DNA from 2 places in the Planococcus massiliensis genome. Region 1 is predicted to be linked to the other one. Evidence: riboswitches for the same ligand, from Rfam matches in the RefSeq annotation. Region 1 holds a riboswitch; the other holds the start of a gene.
What was found. Region 1 has a riboswitch for FMN ahead of BN1080_RS07295 (ECF transporter S component). Riboswitches for the same ligand answer to the same signal wherever they lie in the genome.
Positions count from the first base shown of each region.

Region 1 (7,055 bases):
GAAGCGGCGACACGATCAGCACACTGCCAGGCAGCACATAAGCCGGCAATTGATAGCACATTGACTTGCCCATGCCGGTAGGCAGCAAAGCGATTACATCTCTTCCCGCTATTACTTGTTCAATGATTTCTTTTTGGCCAGGCCGAAAAGATGTAAATCCGTAAGTTTGATGGAGCAATTCCTCCAGTTTCATTGCGCGTCCTCCCTTATGGCCAATGCGAGGCGGATTTGGAAATAACTGGCCGCCGGAACTTTGTCTTTGATGTTCCGCAATCGTTTCGTCTGCTCGGCTTGGCTGATTTTTATGATTTCGCCGTACAATTCAGGACTGAGGAATGCCGAATAATCAAATAGGGGATCGTTCATGGCAAGTTCGACGAAATGGTCTTCAATCGTACTGGATTTTAAGTGCCGGATTGAAGAGATTTCAGCCAATGAATATCCTTCTTTGAAAAGTTTTTCTGTTCTTCGGGTGGATTCTGTCAATGAAGATAATTCGACGATATTTTCTGTCATCGCATGTAATAAGGGATAGCGTTTTTCTTCTATCACTTCCAGCCAGGCATGCAAGGCTTCAATCACACGCAATTGGGCATCCAAGACCTGTATCCCTTGAACATCCGCTATTTGCTCCCACGTCATCCCACTCCGCCCAAAACCGCTTAGACGCTGCATCAGCGCAGTTTTATGGTCATCGCTTAACGCCACAGCTAGCAGACTATCCAGAATTTCCGACTTGAATTTTGCGACTGAAGCCAACTTCCGAAACTGGATGGCCTTTAAATATCTTTTTACCCATGCCTGAATGTCATCGGAATTATCGATCGGATCGAATTTATTGACCGATTGGCTCGTATGGGATAGGGTTTGAACCACTAAAGACAGGCGATTGAAAAATATCATTTCATTTCCCCTGTATTTCCAGCCGTTTAAGTTTGAGGAAGGTATGGGCATCGCCAACGCTTGCTCCGTCAAATCTATGACATCTTCATTGAAGCGTATGTATTTTTGGTCGATCAAGCTTCTAACCGTCTGATCGTAGACCTTTTTTTCCAATTTCGGCATCAGCGCAAAATAAGGATGCAAATGATAATACCCGATATCCTGGATGGTCTGGCCGGATTTTTTCCCTTTGATGATGTGATAAGGAGCCGACAATGTCCGCTCCAGATTTATGCTTTTCATGATGGTGATGACGAGTTCATCAAATAACAAGAGCGGTCCCCCTAGCTTTATTGGTTGAAAATCTCAACAAACTTCTTTAGAATGAATACGATAGTATAACTGAACTTGTTCGGAGATAAAGGAGAGGAAAATGATTATGGCTAAGTATACCATTGTCGATAAGGATACTTGTATCGCTTGCGGCGCTTGCGGAGCTGCTGCACCTGATATCTATGACTACGACGACGAAGGAATTGCATTTGTTATCCTAGATGATAACATGGGGACTGAGCAAGTTCCAGACGAATTGGAAGAAGACATGGAAGATGCATTCGAAGGCTGCCCGACTGACTCCATCAAAGTTGCAGATGCTCCGTTTGAAGGCAATCCGTTAAAATACGAAGATTAATTTACCATATGCGCATGCTCGGCTTTCCGCCTGGCATGCGTTTTTTGATGCCAAAATAAAAAAGCGGCGAAGGTCTCCCTTCGCCGCTTTGGTCATTTATGATTGATAATAAAGCCGCTGTTTTTCAATCCAGGAATACATGCTATTGAAGATCAATAAGACCACAGCAGCAAGTGCAATTCCTTTAATCAGATTGAACGGCAGGATGCCAAGAACGATTGTGCCAAACAACGCACTGCCTGTTTCAGCCGGCATATTTAAGAAATAAGTGTACATCGGCAAGAACACCAAGTAATTCAAGACGCTCATCCCGATTGCCATCGATAATGTTCCGGCAGTTAAACCGAGGATCATGCCTTTTTTAGAAGCGATTCTGCGATAGATCACGTAAACTGGCGTGATAAACAAGAGGCTTGTCGCAAAGTTCGCTAAATGCCCTACCGGCACTCCAGTCGGGCTTCCTGCAAATAGCCAGTCCAATACGTTTTTAAAGAATGCTACTAGGACACCGGCCACCGGCCCCATTGTAATGGCGGCGATTAACGCAGGCACATCACTGAAATCCACTTTTAAAAATGCTGGCAATGCCGGCAATGGGAAGTTAAAGAGCATTAAAATAAATGAGATGCTGCTCAACATTCCGATTACAATCATGGATTGTAATTTTTTGTTCTTCATATTCCTCTCTCCTTGTCGTGATTCACCAGAAGAAAGGCTTGGACCATGCTGCTCCATATAAAATCCCTTAAGCAAAAAATCACTTAAGGGAGAAAAGGCACACTTAAAATAGCGTTCCGTTTATATGTAAACGATACACGTCCGCACCTTCACCTTCTCCCATCCAGACTATACTGTCGGCTTTGGAATCTCACCAAATCCTGCTTTTTACGGCTCGCGGGCTTAAGGACTGCAGTCCAATTACCGCCGGTAGGGAATTGCACCCTGCCCCGAAGATGAATCGATATTTTGTTATGTCCTAATATTAGTAGAAAAAAGGCATAATGTAAACAGAAATGCTTCACATTATGCCTAATAATTATATTTTCTTTTTATTTTTGTCCGCTGCCCCCATTTTCAAAGCAATCCAGACTTAATTCAAGGGCCACTGAAGCTGGTTAGGAGCTACCGGCACAGGAAGCGGTTCCTGCAAATTAAATTCTTGCCATTCGGTTTGCTCCATTCCGGAGAATACGACCGGTTTTCCAAACGATTTCGCCGTCAATGAAACATTCTCAATCATTTGACGAACGGCTTGTTCATCAAAGCCGTTTAAATCCAATGGCTCAGAAAAAGTAACCGCCACTGATTCTTCTTTCTCCAAAACTTCAAATTCCAGCTCTTGCAAAATTGGATTTTCGAGAAAATCATTGGGCGAATTTTTCATTGCGAACAGTGCTTCAGGAGCAGATTCATAGTCCATTCCGTAATCCGGTACTGAATACGTGTCGCCGCCTGCAGTTGTGTAAGAATAAAAGGCATGCTTTTCCGGAGCCGGTTTAACCGGTTCAAGGATCCCTACCTGACTGAATTCAGCCCGATTTCCCTGTTCATCGGCCACTACGATTTCATCCATGTCTTTAAACGTTTCCTTAAGGATTCTGGTATAGACTTCAATGCTTGCCGAAGCCAAATCGTATTGATGGTCCTCCGGCAGCATATGTTCTGCAATGCTGCCGTTTGCGGAAATCCTGCCAAGCATAGGATGGTATTCTTCGAATCCGAAAGCCTGCTCATTCAATTGGCCCGCATAGCGATTGTATAAATCAACGGATGTCGGGTTTTCCTGAGAAAAATCACGGGCAATCTGAGCATCCGGAATTAAGAAAGAAACCGGGATGACGAAGGCATTTTCGGTTAATCCCATAGTGAACAGCGTGTTGCCCGCCAAATCCTCTTCGTATACTGCCTGGATTCCGGCAGATGCGGCACTTTCTTCGGTCCCGAAACTTTCAATTGAATTAGCGTCATTTGAACTTTCCGCTTCCGGCGAGGCCTGATCATTCAGTCGACTCGTGTCTGAAGTAGCCGCTTCGTCTTTGGAACTTTCCGAACCGCTGGAATCGGACGCGGAGTCCATGCCATTTTGGCTGATAATAGATGCGATTAAAACACCGACTGTGATAAAGGCCAAAGCCGCCACCAATAATGGCAGCCAACGTTTCGTTTTTGTTTTCACAGGTTTTTTTTCGTTTAGCCGCATGTACACTTCTTCCTTAGGCCGTTCATCCTTAATTTTTGGGAACTCTCTCAGCATACTTTCAATCTGGTCGTCGTCCCATTGCTTATTCGGCATGCGCTTCTCCCCCTTCCATAGAGGATAATTTTTCACGTAGCGACTTAATTGCACGGTGTTGCGTCGTCTTTACTTTCCCTTCGGTCCATCCAAGGACTTCTGCTGTTTCAGCGATCGATAAATCTTGGAAAAAGCGCATGATGATGACCATTTTTTGATCACCTGTACACAAATCCAGCGTTTTATAGAGCAGAATTTTGTCTTCATTCAATAACGAAACTTCTTCCGGTATTTTCTCAGAAGAAACCAGTTGCTGGGTCTCCCAGTCAAAATAATCCATCGAATGCTTTTGGCGCACCGCTGTTTTTCGGAAATGATCAATTGCGACATTTTTCGCAATGGAAAAAAGCCACGTTTTTTCAGAGCTCTTCCCTTCAAACCGGTCGTATGCTTTAAACACGCGTATATAGACTTCATGCATCAAGTCTTCCGACAGATGCCGGTTTTTCACTAAGTATATTAGAAACTGAAAGACGTCCTGGTGATACTCATCGTAAAGCCGATGGAAAACGGAGTCATTCATATGCTCCCCCCGTTCTTAGATTCGTCGTTTTTCAGACCCGCAAAGTTACATCTTTTTCAAAGGCAACAAGAAAATGAAGGAAGTGCCTTCGCCTACTTTGCTCTCTGCGTAAATCTTGCCCCCGTGGGAGTCAATGATGTTGCTGGCAATCGCCAATCCGAGGCCGGTTCCGCCTTTTCCTAGTGTCCGCGCTTTATCGGCTTTGTAAAACCGTTCAAAGACATATTGAAGGTCTTCTTCAGGAATTCCGACCCCGGTATCATTGACGGAAATTTTGGCATATCCCTGCTCTTGTTCGACTTTCACCATGACTTCTCCGCCTTCTGGCGTATGGCGCATCGCATTGTCGATCAAATTCGTCATGACCTGTTCAATGCGGTCTTCATCAAGCTCGGCGGCAGCCCAATCATCCATCTCCGTTTCAAACGATAAGCGGATGCCGTTTTCTTTTGCCACTTGAGAAAACTTCATCGTCATTCTTTCCACAATCCCATTTAATTGGACCAAGTCTTTATACAAGCGCATATGGCCGGATTCCATCCGAGCCAGATTTAAAAGGTCTGTCACCAGCCGGCCCATCCGCTGGGATTCTTCGTAAATGATTTTCGTCATTTCGCGGCGGTCTTCCTCAGAAGCTCCGACATCATCCAAGATGGCTTCGCTATAGCCTTGCAGCATGGCAATCGGCGTACGCAATTCATGGGAGACATTGGCGATAAAATCTTCTCTCAGCTTTTCCAGCCGGTGCTGCTCCGTCATATTGTGCAAAACGGCAACGGCACCCCGGATCGAGTTGCCGCTGTAAAGCGGGCTGAAAGAAACGCCGTAATAAGCGCCTTTGATTTCCAGTTCCTCTTCGATTTCTTCTTCGAAATCGAGGACATGCTCAAGCATATGGAGAAGCTCTGCGGGAAGCGGCTGCCCTTTTTCAGGGCCATTTTTAAAGAGCCATTGCTGCAATAATTTCTCTGCCGGCGGATTGCTTAGCAGAATCGTCCGGTCCTGGTTAAACGTGATGACCGCATCCGCCATCGAAGTTAAAATACTCGACAATTGCTCTTTCTCTTGCCCGATCACTTCCAGATGATGCTTTAACTGTTGGCCCATCTGGTTGAAGGCGGTTGCCAATTGGCCGATTTCATCCCGAGATGCAGCTTCGACTTTTGTATCAAAATTCCCTTTCGCAAGTTCAAACGCACCTTCACGCATTTTCCGCAAAGGGGACGTGATTCTGGAAGATAGAAAAAAAGCAAAAACTGTCGTTAAGATAAAGGCAATAAATGCGGAAAGAAAAACAATATTCGTGGTGCGGCTCGCTGTTCGGTCCATCACTTCCAGCGATTGATAGATAAAGACCGTACCGTGGACTTGATCCCCTGTTTGAAGCGGACTCGCCAATACAATAAAGGACTCCATCCGTTTTTCTTCAGTCAGCGAAGGCAAGAGCATTTCCTTCATGACGGTTTCATCCGTTTCAAAAACTTTTTGGAATGCAGGCTCATTCAGGATTTTCTCTCTTGTTTCATCCCCATTTTTGCCGTCATGGATATAATAGGAACTTTCAAAAGGCACTTCCGCGATGACGGCATTCGTTTCTGGACCCAGGATATCTTCGATGACCGTCAGCGAGATATTCAAGTTCCCGTGGTCATTAAAAATCCTGGCTATGGTAGCCGCTTCTTTGTTCAAAGTTTCTTCCACTGCTTCGCTGTGGTAATTCCCCAGAAATTCAAGCAGCAGCACCGTTACAATAAACAGCACAAATGAAACGAGAAGCAGTATGGTGATCCACAGCTTCCCGACAACACTATTCCATATTCTATTCATTGTTTACCTCGAATTTATAGCCGACGCCCCAAACCGTGACAATCATTTTCGCTGCAGATTCAGAGACCCGGTTTAATTTTTCTCTTAACCGCTTGACATGGGTATCGACGGTCCGCAGATCTCCAAAGAAATCGTAATGCCAAACTTCCTTCAGCAAATGTTCACGGTCGAATACTTTATCCGGTGATTTTGCCAGGAAATAAAGCAATTCATATTCTTTCGGAGTCAGATTCACTTCCACATTATCGGCTGTGACTCGGTGGGCATCGTGGTCGATCGTTAAATGAGGGAAGACGACCAAATCTTTCGAAACGGATGAATTGGCAATAGATGAATACGCGGAAGATCGGCGAAGTATCGCTTTCACCCGCAGCACTACTTCACGCGGACTAAAAGGCTTGACGATATAATCATCTGCACCCGATTCAAACCCTTCCACCCGGTTCGCCTCTTCCCCTTTGGCTGTCAACATGATGATCGGAGTCATTTTTTTCTCACGCAATTCCGTACTGACTTCAATGCCGTCTTTTTCCGGCATCATTAAATCCAGCAAGATGCAGTGATAATCTTTTTCTATAGCCATTTCCAGTGCCTGCACACCGTTTTCAGCTTCTTCTACTATATAGCCTTCACGCTCTAAGTACATTTTCAATAATCTTCGGATTCTTTCTTCGTCATCTACTACCAAAATCGTAATCTCTTCTGACATCGTAACCCCTCCAACTTTTGTCTCTTCGTCTTCATTGTACCGTCAACATTTGTAAAAATAAATAAAAAGCCTTTTCCGATGGGAAAAGGCTTTTCATCATTTAGCGAAAGCAGCGAAACTAAATGGCTGC
Region 1 covers NZ_CCXS01000001.1:1,513,349-1,520,403, reverse strand. Annotated here, with positions in the region: gene BN1080_RS07310 (RecQ family ATP-dependent DNA helicase) at 1-193, opposite strand, end outside; gene BN1080_RS07305 (YpbB family protein) at 190-1,215, opposite strand; gene BN1080_RS07300 (ferredoxin) at 1,322-1,573, shown strand; gene BN1080_RS07295 (ECF transporter S component) at 1,670-2,251, opposite strand; FMN riboswitch at 2,399-2,532, opposite strand; gene BN1080_RS07290 (hypothetical protein) at 2,664-3,866, opposite strand; gene sigX (RNA polymerase sigma factor SigX) at 3,856-4,389, opposite strand; gene BN1080_RS07280 (ATP-binding protein) at 4,435-6,216, opposite strand; gene BN1080_RS07275 (response regulator transcription factor) at 6,209-6,925, opposite strand.

Region 2 (7,055 bases), 950 kb from region 1:
AGGTTCGGCGTGATTTCCTGCCCGTCCAACGTCCGTCCGATCGTAAAAGTCTGCAAAGATTCCACTTGAATCATGAACAGATGCCGCCCTTCCGCTAACCCGAACGTTTCGTGAGAGCTGACCGGGACGTATTTATTCCCTTTCAGCTCTTCCAGTTCTTTCGGTGTCAACTCTGTGGAAGAAGCATGGGCCGTCTCATTCGCCCGTTGATACATCTGAACGAGCTGGGACTGGATATAGCCGTTTTCTTTTGCAAAAAAGGAGACATCGATAATGGGCTGTTTGAATGCATAGGCTGTGCTCACCAGGCAGATAGCAGCCATTCCGATTGAAAAGTATTTCAAACGCACATCTTTTTGCGGGGCCTCCCGCCGTTTCGCTAAAATGAAAACAATCACGAGATCCAGGAAGAATAAGAAATCGTAAGGGTTTGTCAGTAAAGCGATCGTATGTCCGACAGAAGCCGATTGGGTGGTCTGCTGCAGATCATAATAGGATGGAATCGTAGAATAATAGCGAATGTAGAGCGTTATCGCGAAAAAGATGGCAGAGACGATAAAATTAAAAATGCCAATAGCCAGCCAAACCCGTTTCTTAATAAGCATGAGCAGAATCGCCAATATTAATGCCCACATTGGAAACTCCACAAAAAGGATGTGAACGATGGAACGTGTATCAAAAATTAACACACGGAACGCAATGACTTTTATCAGCAGCAATGCAAATATCAGCAGATAGGAAAATTTGCGCGGCTTTTCCATTTTAGTCACCTCCTTTACTGAACGAATGCATGCCTTAACTGTTTCCCTCTAATTTTTCATGCCCATATTCGCTTGACGCTGCCTTCTTCCATATCAATTTCATAGACATCGGGATTGGACAGCTCTTTCCATTCCTTGAATCCGTAGCGCGTATCCATTTTCTTAAGCAACAAACCCAGTAAATTCCCGTGAGAAACAAGGATACTGCGATCCGGTGCAGCAGCCACCACTTCCATCCCTCTTGCCATGGCTTCATTTCCAGACTCGCCGCCCATCAGCTTCAAATCCAAGTTGCCGAATGATTCTTCCAAACGCTCCATCCAATCCGGCAAATCCTCCGGACTCAGTACACGCTCCGAGAGGCGGCTGTCAATTTCGATTTGCAGCCCCAGTTTGCTCGCTGCCGGTTCAATGGAATGGATTGCCCGGGTGAAGGGACTTGAAATAATATGCGCTATCTCCATTTCTTCAAAAAATTGCGCCAGCTGTTGGGCCTGCTCTGCGCCTCCAGCCGTCAGCCCGGCTTCCGGTGCTTGTCCTGTTGCTTGGCAATGCCGGACCAAAAAAATCTTTTTCCTCATTCCCCATCCTCCTAATTCCCTTTTTTGATGTCGTCTTTATCCTCATTATAAGTCTTTATAAAGAATCCGTCCGTTTCGGACCATTCCGCATACAGCACATCCTTCACAGTAGAATAGCCTAATTTTTGAAGCTCGTCATAGAGCCATTGGCTTGATTTTCCGACATACTTCAGAATCTCTTCATTCACTTTTCCTTCATCAACGAATAAAAAATTCAAGGCTTCGTCTTCTACTTTTATATCAAGCATCGCAGGCGTTACCTCGCTGAATTTCGGATATTTCCTCAAACTGACCGTCCCGCCCGGTTCCAGATACAAATCCCGCACTTCGCGAAGGGAAAAGACGCCTTGTTGGCGAAGCATGATGCGCAGCTGCTCCATCTCCAAATGATTCTTATTCAATTCACGGACATTGAATTCACCGTCCCGAATCAGGATGGACGATTCGCCTTTCAGCAAAATCCGGATTTTGTCGAATTTCTGCGATAACTTCTCAATGAGGTATAGCATAATTCCCCAAACCGCCACCGCAAACCAGACATGCAGGCCGGAGACTTTGTCATCATAAATGCTTTCTTCCAAAATCCCTCCTAATACAATCGAATAGATAAAATCAAAAGGAGTCAATTGAGACATTTCCTTCTTCCCCAACAGCCGGGTGACCACCAATAAAGCGATCAATCCAAACACTAATTTGATGCCGATATCGAAATAAGCCATTCCCTGACCTCCATTCAATAATCTCCTACAATCCCCATTCCCCTTATTTCATTTCCTAAGCCCATAAAGAATGAAAGCAGGATTCGGGACAAAAAAACTCCGGAGCATACGCTCCGGAGCCCAGTATTACAGCTTTTTCATCAAATTCGCCATTTCAATTGCACCTGCAGCCGATTCCCAGCCCTTGTTGCCCGCTTTCGTGCCCGCCCGTTCAATCGCCTGTTCAATCGAATCGGTTGTCAGAACGCCGAAAATCACCGGAATTCCCGATTGGTCGCTGACGCGGGATACACCTTTTGCCGCTTCGCTGCAGACATAGTCAAAATGCGGTGTGGAACCGCGGATAACTGTCCCGAGCGTAATGATCGCATCGTACTTTCCGCTTTGCGCCATTTTCTTCGCCGCCAGCGGAATTTCGAAAGCTCCCGGCACCCAAGCAATCGCTACATCTTCATCGTTCACGCCATGGCGCTTTAGCGCATCTTCTGCGCCGCTCAACAATTTGCTCGTAATAAACTCATTGAAGCGCCCCACCACTATTCCGATCCGCAATCCCTCGCCATTTAAATATCCTTCATAATGTACCGTCATTTAGTCTGCTCCTTTGGAACATCAGCGATCGCTGATGTAAATTATTTTTATCGCACTTCGCAATTCTTCATTCAAATGGCCAGTTCGTGTTCCTTGCGGTACGCAACCAGCGATTCAATCGTCAAAATTCCCAATCCGAGGCGCTCTGCCACTCCCAGCAGATCATCGACACGCGCCATCGTGCCATCCGTTTTTAATATTTCACATATGACTCCAGCCGGAACCGAACCGGCGAGCTTCGCCAAATCCACAGCTGCTTCCGTATGTCCGTTGCGGACAAGCACACCGCCGCTTTTGGCAATCAGCGGGAATACATGGCCCGGCCGGTTAAAATCGTTTGCTTCTGCCAATGGATCCGCCAAACTTTTGATGGTATGGGAACGTTCAAAGGCGCTGATTCCGGTCGTCGTTTCTTTATGGTCAATGCTGACCGTAAATGCGGTCCCAAAATCATCCGTGTTTTCATCCGTCATCAGAGGCATGTTCAATCGGGCCGCGATTGATTCGTCAATCGGCGCGCAAATCAAGCCTCTCCCTTCCGCAGCCATCAAATTGATGATTTCAGGCGTCGCAAATTCAGCCAAGGCAATAAAGTCTCCTTCATTTTCACGGTTTTCATCGTCGATCACGATTACAGCTTTTCCTGCTTTCAAGTCACGCACGGCTTCTTCAACTTTATAGAACAAGACTTCCACCTCCATTAGAATCCATTTTCAGCTAACCAATCGCGTGTTATTTCAGGTTTAGTTTGTTGAATCCGTTCGGTATATTTCGCAAGCATATCGCATTCGATATTGACTTGTGCGCCGATCCCTTTTTGGCCAAGCACTGAATCGGCTTGGGTCGTCGGGATGAGGGAAACGGCAATCGAGCGAGCGCCCAGTCTAAAAATGGTCAAAGAAGTGCCGTCAATTGCAACTGAACCTTTATACACCATGTACTTCATCAAGGCAGGGGCAACTTCAATTTCTTTTGTCCAAGCGTTCCCCTCTTTTCTAACCGCTCGGATTTTGCCGACGCCGTCAATATGGCCGCTGACGAAATGGCCTCCGAATCGGCCATTGGCGGGCATCGCCCGTTCCAAATTAACGGGTGAACCGTTTGACAGCTCTTTGAGCGCCGACGATTTAAACGTCTCTGGGATGACATCGGCAGTGAATGACTGCTTTGCGAAACTTGAAACCGTCAGGCATACGCCATTGACCGCTATGCTGTCGCCTCGCTTCATGTCTTCTAAAATCAGCGAACAGGCAATCGTCAGTTCCAACGCTTGTGTTTTGGGCTGAACGGAAGAGATCGTTCCGACTTCTTCTACAATCCCGGTAAACAAATACATCACGCTCCTTTTTAAGCTGCTGCAGCTTTTGATGTCCGGCTCTAAACCGGCCACATTTTTTGCATACCAAAAAAACGTCCGGATTTCCGATATGCTGGGTTCTTCGGTGTCTGGGACACCCTTTCGGTATTGCTAAATTGGATTCTTTCCACCAAGGGGCTGTCGGGTGGCAAGGAAAGGAAAAACAAAAGAGGATAAAAAATGCACTTTTTTGATGGGCACCGCTAAAAGGGTACGCCAAATAAGCTTCATTTCTTGGCTGCGAAATGAAAAAAGAAGCTATTTAGAAAAAAGAGCATAACAAAATAAGCCTTCAAATTCTTCTCCCATCCAGACTTTCACTGTCGGTGCCGGATTTTCACCAGCTCCACCGCTCTTTACTGCCAGCAAATGTGCCTGTCCGGAACCGGCGAATGCCGGAACTGGACGATGCAAAAGCCCAGGCGGGGATGCCTGAAACTTTCATTTGCTTAAAGATCGGGTCACGGACTTACAGTTTCCTGCTCACCGCCGGTAAGGAATTTCACCTTGCCCCGAAGAATTTGATTCGATTATTTGTCATTATAAGGGTAACATACTTAAGAGAAGATTCCGATGATATCGAATGGATTTTAAAAAAAGGGGTGAAAAGGATGGCACACGAAATGACTGTAAAAGGATTGGACGTAGACCCTGAAACCCGCTGCCGGCATTACCATTCTGAAGTGGACCGCATTGCGATTAAATTTTACTGCTGCGGAATTTACTATCCGTGCTTTGAATGCCATCAAGCCGTCGGGTGCGGCCGGCATCAAGTATGGCCGTCCGGACTTTTCCATGAGAAAGCAGTTCTCTGCGGGAGCTGCGGCCATCAATTGAGCATTGCGGAGTATTTGGAGTGCCGTTCTGAATGTCCGTCGTGCCATTCCGCTTTCAATCCGGGCTGCAGTTTGCACAAGCATCTGTATTTTGCTGCATAAAAAAAGGGCTGTCCGCTGAGTCGTTTTTCTCAGCAGACGGCCCTTCCATTTATTTTCAAGCACTTTCAGTAGCGCGTTCGACTCTAAGGCACATGACGATTTGTTCTCCTTTTGAGCGCATCAGGCGCCGGCCGGTATCTTCAAATCCGGCTTTCTCGTACACACGCTGCGCCGCAAGATTCCGTGCATTCACCCCTAGCACAATTTCATCAAATTGCGGATATTCTTTTCTGATGAATTCCGGAAGGGCATAAATGGAACCTGTAGCGATTCCGCGGCCCTGAAACTTGGGATTCACTGAATACCCGCGAAGCAATAACGCCCGAGGATTATTGGAGTATTTTTTCCGGTCATCGGATTCATCCAGCTCGAAAAATCCAGCCACTTCATCACGTGCTTTAATGATAATCAAATGCTTTAACGGATTTTTCGCATCCCGCTCGATGATGTCTTGGGGGAGGCCGGTAAATTCAAGCTGATCGGATGGCAAATCGTAAGTGACAGCCACTTTTGATGAGTAAGGATGAAGCGATACTTCTTTCTTTTTAATCATAATCAACGCCTCCTTGCTGCTCATGGAATTCCATTTTCACTCCGATTATAGCACGCTTTTATTTTATTGAGTTTTCAGGAATGTAAAGTTTGAAAATCCGGCAAATTTGAAGAAAGCACTAGGCTTTTTCCAACGTGACCACAATGATTTCCGGCAAGTTGAAAATTCTCACCGGAAAACCGCTATTGCCTAAGCCGCGGCTCAATACGAGACGCGTTGGGCCCTCTTCAAAAAGGCCTTCGGTCATAGTTGGAAACCATCCTTGGCTCGGCGCAAAAAGGCCTCCAAGACCTGGAAAGCGGATCTGCCCGCCATGCGCATGACCTGCAAATACTAAGTCGATTTCTTCGTCTGCGTAGACGCTGAACATTTCCGGACGGTGGGCCAATAGCAGAGTAAAACGTTCATCGATTCCCGCTTCTGCCAATGCATGATAGGTGAAATCCTGCTCGGTTTGCTGCACATCCATCAACGGGTCATTGATTCCGGCAATCTGGACTGATTCGCCTTCTATTTCCCAGTCCATCGATTTGTTCATTAAGACGTGGACGCCTCTTTGTTCCAGCGCTTCCGTAATTTCGTCAATTTTGTTCACAGCCACTTCATGGTTTCCGAGAACATAATAGACTTCGCTCATTTCCACCAATGCATCGACCAGCGTTAAACTGCCCTCCAAATCATAGCGATTGCTGTCGATCAAATCGCCCGTCAGGAAAATGGCATCAGGCCCTGCAGCCTCCACTTTTTCGATTAACGAAGACTGTCCTTCTCCAAAATTCGCATCATGCAAATCGGAAATCTGAACAATTTTTTTGCCGTCAAAAGCTTCCGGCAGCTTCTCCGATTCTATCGTGAATTCCGTTGTTTGAATCCAATGATTATTAACCCAAATAAAGCCCCATAAAAGGAGCAGCACAACTAATAAAGCACCTAATTTTTTCATACTCTAACCTCTATTCACAATTGGCCGAATGGCCGGGTTCCGTTTCGCATCCATCATTTCCCTTTTTCATTCGGGCGCCACGATCTCGAATTTCATCCGGTCCGGCGCTTCTATAAATACTGCATAATAGTCCGGTCCGCCAGCAAACGGATGCCGGTCTTCATACAAAATGCGGAAGCCCCTTTCCCTGGCTTTTTCCGTTAATGCATCTACATGGCCCCGCGAATCCGCATGAAACGCCAAATGGTTTAAACCGGTCGCTTTCCGGTGATAGCCTTTCGGCAAAAACGCTTCTTCTGTTTGGACAAATACCACATATGTCCTGCCCATTTTATAGCTGACCCCTTCCGGCCATTGCTGATACAGCTCGTATCCCAAGTCCGGCAAAAACGCTTCATAAAATTCCCGCGCTTCCGTTAAATTGGACACATTGATTTCTACATGATGAAGCATCGTTCTTCGCCCCTTTTTTCCATAGTAACAGATAGTCATGGCGGATTTCGAATTTGAAAAGACCGGCTGCCGGCTCCTCTTATTGGGAATCTTAACGAACATGAAAAAACCGCAGCATGCTGCTGCGGCCCAAACTGTCAAACTTTGGCAGTCGAAGCT
Region 2 covers NZ_CCXS01000001.1:563,854-570,908, reverse strand. Annotated here, with positions in the region: gene BN1080_RS02870 (LTA synthase family protein) at 1-761, opposite strand, end outside; gene BN1080_RS02865 (histidine phosphatase family protein) at 818-1,342, opposite strand; gene BN1080_RS02860 (DUF421 domain-containing protein) at 1,354-2,061, opposite strand; gene ribH (6,7-dimethyl-8-ribityllumazine synthase) at 2,188-2,652, opposite strand; partial or broken gene ribB (3,4-dihydroxy-2-butanone-4-phosphate synthase) at 2,727-3,338, opposite strand; gene ribE (riboflavin synthase) at 3,353-3,982, opposite strand; FMN riboswitch at 4,303-4,533, opposite strand; gene BN1080_RS02840 (CHY zinc finger protein) at 4,621-4,947, shown strand; gene BN1080_RS02835 (GNAT family N-acetyltransferase) at 5,003-5,500, opposite strand; gene BN1080_RS02830 (metallophosphoesterase) at 5,619-6,443, opposite strand; gene BN1080_RS02825 (VOC family protein) at 6,510-6,896, opposite strand; gene BN1080_RS02820 (ABC transporter permease) at 7,034-7,055, opposite strand, start outside.
Region 2: linked by a shared signal. The riboswitch ahead of ribE (riboflavin synthase) and the one ahead of BN1080_RS07295 (ECF transporter S component) in region 1 are both predicted to bind FMN.